Regions from separate parts of the Phyllobacterium sp. GQ127 genome, predicted to be linked through region 3. Evidence: predicted binding sites of a transcription regulator. Region 3 holds the regulator's gene; each other region holds the start of a gene.
The links. Region 3 encodes LexA, which represses DNA repair genes until DNA is damaged. Its sites were predicted from a motif close to TGTTCNNNNTGTGTTCNG; they were not measured.
Positions count from the first base shown of each region.

Region 1 (2,272 bases), on a different contig from region 3:
TACCCAGGGTAACCATCAGGCGGGGATGGGGATCGCACCTGATGGAAGAGCGTGTCTAAAACAAGGATAACTGCTCGTTTCCGGGCGTTGGCTCGAACAGGTCGGTGCGCAGGCGTCTCTTGTTAATGTTGATTCCGAGCCGCTTTGCAGCAATTTCAAAACGCCGCCCGATCTGCCAGGCATAGGGGCCATCACCCCGCATGCGCTTGCCCCATTCGGCATCATAATCCTTGCCATCGCGCATGGAACGAACAAGCGAAAGCACATGCCGGTAGCGATCGGGATAATTTCGAAGCAGCCACTCCTTGAAAAGCGGGCTGACCTCAAGCGGCAAACGAAGCAGAACATATCCAGCTTCCAGCGCACCCATGGCACGGGCACTATCGAGAATCCGTTCGATCTCATGATCGTTCAACCCGGGAATGACGGGAGCCACCATGACACCAACAGGCACGCCTGCATCGGAAAGACTGCGCAGGGCTTGCAGTCTGCGCGTAGGCGTTGAAGCCCGGGGCTCCATCGTGCGCGCCAGCTTTCCATCAAGGGTCGTCACTGAAAGACAAACCTTGGCGAGGCCCTTCTCAGCCATGCGCGCCAGAATGTCCTGATCCCGCATAACCAACGCGGATTTTGTAACGATTCCAACGGGATGTTGATGAGCCTCCAGAACCTGAAGAATATCGCGCATAATGCGCCATTTCTTCTCGATGGGCTGATAGGGATCGGTATTTGTGCCGATGGCGATTGTCTTTGCAGTATAACCTGGCTTGGACAATTCCCTGTCCAGCATCTTTGCTGCATCAGGCTTGGCAAAGAGTTTTGATTCAAAATCAAGTCCGGCGGACAATCCCATATAGCTGTGTGTCGGGCGGGCAAAGCAATAGATGCAACCATGCTCGCAACCGCGATAAGGGTTGATTGACCTGTCGAAACTTATATCAGGCGAGTCATTGCGTGTGATGATTGTCCGGGGCTTTTCGAGTTGTACGTCAGTCTTGAATGGTGGTAGATCTTCAATTGTTTCCCAACCATCATCATAGACATGGCGGCTTTCCGCCTCGAAACGGCCAGTGGGATTCATACCCGCGCCCCTGCCGCGTCTGCGTTCGCTGTCTATGCGCAAACCAGCATCTTCAATCAATGCGTTGGCATGTTGTGCTCGGCCGCTTCCGAAAGCAGCCTTATCAGCCTGCACTACAATGTTCATCTGCATTCTCCCTGCCAGGGTGGTACCGATTCGGTGGCACCTTCGAGCGTGAATCTATTCCTATCAAATAATGAGAACAAATCAAGAACAATTTAGGTAAAAGGATGGATGGAAATTCTAGTCACATTGATATATTGGCTAGGTATGATTTCCGTCCTGATTGAAACCCATAATTCAGACGAATTGTTAGCCAGAACCCTTGCCGGGCTGGTCGGTGGAGCCGTCGAAGGGCTTCTCAGCGACGTGATTATTGTCGATTACGGATCGTCGGATCAGACCCACCGCGTGGCTGATGCCGCTGGCTGTATCTTTCTGCAGGACCAGACATTGATTGATGGGTTCCGGCGGGCACGCAGCGAATGGTTTTTGCTGGTGGAACCCGGAGCAAGATTGCTCGATGGATGGATTGAGCCGGTCGCTGTTCACGTCGAGCGCTCCCAAGGCCCGGCCTGCTTCTCTTGCTCCCATGTTCACCGTAAGCCGCTGTTTAACAGGCTATTTTCAAAACGCAGCCCCATTGCCGATGGCCTGTTGATCTCCAAGCGGCAGGCAATGGCCTTATTGAAGCCGGAAAAGAAGGCGGCTGATCTGGCCCGTGGTTTGGCGATGAAACGTTTACGCGCGGAAATCATTCCAGCAGCTTAGCTCTTACCACCGCGTTTCAAATGTTCATCGAGCCGAGGCATGATCTCGACAAAATTACAGGGCATGTGACGATAATCGAGCTGGTATTGCAGAATATTATCCCAGGCATCCTTGCATGCGCCGGGAGATCCCGGCAGCACAAAGACGAAAGTGGCGTTTAACACTCCACCCGTTGCTCGTGACTGAATCGTGGACGTGCCGATTTTGTCATAGGAAACCCTGTGAAAAATGGTAGAAAATCCGTCCATCCGCTTTTCGAATATGGGCTCGAGTGCTTCCGGTGTCACGTCGCGGCCAGTGAAACCCGTGCCTCCGGTGGTGATGATGACGTCAATCTCGTCATCCTTTGACCAGGAAATGACACGCTCACGAATTTTTGTAACATCGTCTGTCACAATGTCTCTGGCCGCCAATATATGG
Region 1 covers NZ_JCAXDZ010000002.1:540,059-542,330, forward strand. The annotation lists gene AC6CHM_RS10960 (PA0069 family radical SAM protein) at 56-1,213, opposite strand; gene AC6CHM_RS10965 (glycosyltransferase family 2 protein) at 1,316-1,852, shown strand; gene moaB (molybdenum cofactor biosynthesis protein B) at 1,849-2,272, opposite strand, start outside.
Region 1: the regulator LexA is predicted to act here: its motif matches at 1,280-1,297, upstream of AC6CHM_RS10960 (PA0069 family radical SAM protein).

Region 2 (2,272 bases), 530 kb from region 3:
AGGTGTCTGATTTCCAAGAGGTACATAGATCAGACCAAGCTTTTCATCGGCACTGGAAACAGACCAGCTATTGGGAGAATTATGCGTGTAGGTCTGTCCATCCGGCAAAGGTGTCGTTACATCCGGATTGCCGGAATCCCAGTTCCACACAAGCGCGCCAGTATTGATATCGAAAGCGCGGATGACACCGGACTGTTCCTTCGTCGAATAATTATCATTGACCGCGCCACCGATTATGATCTTTCCCGCCGCAACAACGGGCGGCGATGTGGAATAGTAATAGCCTGCGGGGTTATAGGGCATGCCTTTTTCAAGATGCAGCGTGCCTTTGTCAGCAAAGGACGAGCAAATCTGGCCATTGGCCGCATCAAGCGCAATCAAACGCGCGTCGGACGTCGGCAGATAGACGCGTTCGGCACAAGGCTTGCCTGGTGTGGCAGCAGGATCGGCATAATAGGAAACGCCCCGGCAGGTCTGATGTTGACGATCGGGATTCATGCCGGAATTGGAATCAAACTTCCACTTTTCCTTGCCTGTTGCCGCATCAAGCGCGATGGCCCAATTGTGCGGCGTGCAGATGAAAAGTGTACCGCGAACCTTGAGCGGCGTGACCTGATAAGTGGTCTCGCCAACATCCTCCGGCAACTTGACGTCGCCAGTCTGATAGGTCCAGGCGACTTGCAGCTTGTCAACGTTTTCGGTGGTGATCTGCTTCAACGGTGAATAACGCTGACCATAGGGCGTACGCCCATATTGGTGCCAATCGCCCTCCGGCATATTGCCGCCCAGATCGACAGTATCCGAGACAATTTCCCTGCTCAATTCACCCGTAATTTGCAACGGATCCTGGGTCATCGAATAGCCTGCAACAACCAGCGCCACAACAACAGCAACGGACAACGACAGAGCCGGAACAGCGGAGGAAGAACCAGCACCGCTTGCAGATGAATTCAAGCCCCGCCTGATCCATGGTGTGAGCAGCCACAGCCCAAGGATCATGATGACGCCGCCGCGTGGCGCAAGCTGCCACCAGTCGAAGCCGATTTCCCAAATGGCCCAGCCAAGCGTTCCTACCACCAGCAGAGCATAAAGCAGCAGAGCGGATGACCGCCTACGGAAGAGCAGAAAAGCAACCACAAGGAACGCAAGCGCAGCAATGATATAATACCAACTGCCGCCCAGGACAGCGAGCCATACACCGCCGACGCCAAGAGCCGCGCCAATGAGAAGGAAAACGAGTGCCGTGAGAGTGATTGCCATGAGGAAAGTCCCTTTCCGATCTCAATCAAAACCAGATGATCCTGACATGAGGCGACGAATGTTGCCATCGGCTGTCAAAACCTTGAAGTCACGAGTCATTAATCAAAATGGGTAGGCTCATAAATCGAGTGACGCAATATCCTGACTTGATATTTCAACCGCCCACTTCAATTGAAAGTGGGGGGCTAATTGCAATTGTTCTCTTTTTGTATCGCATTTTTCTGGTTTTTCGGTACCGAATCACTACATTGGGTTCAAATGTCTGGATTACCTGACGATATTCCGTTTTTCGACGAACCTGATGCGCCCCGCCAGCCTTCGGGCATAGCTGCACGCGCCATGCAGGCGCGTAGTGCACCACCTTATCTCAATGGACTTAACCCCGAACAGCGACTGGCGGTTGAAACCACCGAAGGGCCTGTACTCGTTCTGGCTGGTGCTGGCACTGGCAAAACACGGGTTCTGACTTCCCGTATTGCGCATATCCTTTCGCTCGGCAAAGCTTGGCCAAGCCAGATACTCGCCGTCACCTTCACTAATAAAGCAGCACGCGAGATGAAGGAGCGCATTGGCGTCCTCGTCGGCGGTGCTGTCGAAGGCATGCCATGGCTCGGCACGTTCCACTCCATCGGCGTCAAGCTATTGCGCCGCCATGCGGAGCTCGTGGGGTTGCGCTCCGATTTCACCATTCTTGATACGGATGATGTCATAAGGCTGATCAAGCAGATCATTCAGGCGGAAGGGCTGGATGACAAGCGCTGGCCCGCCAAGCAATTTGCGCTGATGATTGATGGCTGGAAGAACAAAGGGCTTGGACCCTCCGAAATTGCTGAAGGCGATGCCCGGTCGTTTGCCAATGGTAAGGGCCGCGAACTTTACACCGCCTACCAGAACCGTCTGAAAACATTGAATGCCTGCGATTTTGGCGATTTGCTATGCCATCCAATCCGGATGTTCCGTGCCTATCCCGACATCCTCAAGGAATATCACGCCAAGTTCCGCTATATTCTCG
Region 2 covers NZ_JCAXDZ010000001.1:1,200,721-1,202,992, forward strand. The annotation lists gene AC6CHM_RS06160 (glucose/quinate/shikimate family membrane-bound PQQ-dependent dehydrogenase) at 1-1,260, opposite strand, end outside; gene AC6CHM_RS06165 (ATP-dependent helicase) at 1,519-2,272, shown strand, end outside.
Region 2: the regulator LexA is predicted to act here: its motif matches at 1,457-1,474, upstream of AC6CHM_RS06165 (ATP-dependent helicase).

Region 3 (2,272 bases):
CGGGCATCCTATCCTGCGATTATGGTCTCAGAAGACGGAAAACTGGTCGCGTTAAGAACGGACGACGACCATCTGGCGATCAATAAACAAGTGGGCAGCGCCTTCAGCCTCGATAATTGGCAGTTGGGGTATAGGGCCGGGCAGATCATTAAGCCGGCAATGAAAGGCGAGGTTGCAAGCGGCGCTCAATTCGAATGTGCCGATAAGCTTTGCACTGCCCGGGAGCCAGGAGGATTAATCGTTGCCTATACCGATGATGCAACAAGAACAGCAGATGCATGCCTAGAAGGGGATATCATCATTTTGGCTTTTGCCGCGAAGGCTACAAATTGTCCAAATGCTGGAAAATTGTTGCTTTCATCGCAAATGCTGGCGCTCAAAGGCGCTGCGGAGATCAGGTTTGATGCTCCACAATCTGACTCTGTCAAAGCCGATTCCACACCAGTTGGCACCGATTTGGCAAAACAAGAGCTTTCTCAACGCCTGAATTCGGTTGATATAAAGTATGCGATTGGCACGCCCAATCGCCCTTGGAATAATTACCGCATCTATTCCCGCGCCGCGCGCAATCTTGAAGAGCGGCAACTATCCAAGAAACCACCGGATACAAGCAATAAAATGTAGTTCGGCGTTTATGGTAGTCCCAAACATTTTTCGCTAGCTGCTATTCTGTGGCTGTTCGAATGGAGCCTACGAACAAAAGCACACCGTCCAGCGAAGCGTAAACGCCATCAATATCTGCGTATCAGACCGACCAGCTTGCCCTGTACCTGAACGCGGTCCGGTCCAAAGATGCGGGTTTCATAGGCGGGGTTTGCTGCTTCGAGAGCAATGGATGCACCTTTTCGGCGAAAACGCTTCAACGTTGCTTCTTCATCATCCACGAGTGCCACAACGATTTCACCGGGGCTCGCGGTATCTCCGCGCTTGATAACAACAGTGTCGCCGTCAAAAATACCCGCTTCGATCATGGAGTCACCTTTGACCTCAAGCGCATAATGCTCACCGCTGCCGATCATATCGGGCGGGAGATTGAGCATGTGAGTCTGGTTTTGAATTGCAGCGATCGGCACACCGGCAGCGATACGTCCCATAACAGGAATGCTGATCATGTTGGCAGCAACAATATCGGCAGTGCTTGCTTGCGGGCGAGGCGGCGCAACATTTCGTCCCAAACTGCCTTCAATAACGCTCGGAGAAAATTTGCGTTGCGCGTTCAGACCCGGCGCAATTGAGTCGGGCAGGCGAAGCACTTCCAGCGCCCGTGCCCTATTTGCTAGCCGACGAATAAATCCTCGCTCCTCCAGTGCGGTAATCAGGCGATGAATGCCGGATTTAGATGCGAGATCAAGTGCATCCTTCATTTCATCAAAAGAAGGGGGAATGCCCGTTTCCTTCAACCGTTCATGTATGAAGAGCAGAAGTTCATGTTGTTTGCGCGTCAGCATAGGGGCGATCCTTAAGTGTGGAATCGGAAAAACAAAACCAGAACAAACACTATATGTTCCAGTTGTGTTCCACAAGGATTAATATCTGGTATAAACCAGCCCTATATGCCCAATTACTCTGAAAATCAGATGGAATGACGCAAAATATGGGCCTATCCGCTTATCGGAGGACCGCTCGACTGGCGCACTGTGAGTTCTACGGGCCATAATTCATGAATATTGTCCACGGGTTCGCCATCAAGGACGCGCACGAGCATTTCAGCGATTCTCGTGGCGGCGGAGCGCATTGATGATCGCGTGGTGGTCATGGATGGAACCATGTTGCTGGCATTGAGATATGGAAAGACATCGTCATGGGTGATGAGCGATACTTGTTTGCCCAACTGATAACCCTTGTTGCGAACTGCACGTGACACACCCAAAGCGGTCATCATTGATCCTGCAATGATTGCTGTCGGTTGCGGAGTGCATGAAAGCAGCCGTTGCGTTTCACGAAAACCGATTTCATCAGAGAAGTAGTCGTGTACGATGAAGCGCGGGTCGATTTCGACGCCGCGTTCGCTTAGCGCTTGGCGATATCCGAGCTCGCGATGCTCAGAGAACGTAAACCCTCTTAACCCGTCAATCATGGCTATATGCCGATGTCCAAGGTCGAGGAGGTGGCTTGCGGCCTGATAGAATGCGCCCTGATTGTCGATATCCAGCCAGGCATGGGGCCTGTCTATGTTCGTACGGCCATGCAGAACAAAGGGAAAGTTTGCATCGATCAGCATGGATACGCGCTCATCGACCAAAACAGGCCCGGAGACGATGATCGCATCAAC
Region 3 covers NZ_JCAXDZ010000001.1:669,178-671,449, reverse strand. The annotation lists gene AC6CHM_RS03515 (ComEC/Rec2 family competence protein) at 1-624, shown strand, start outside; gene lexA (transcriptional repressor LexA) at 732-1,448, opposite strand; gene AC6CHM_RS03505 (substrate-binding domain-containing protein) at 1,601-2,272, opposite strand, start outside.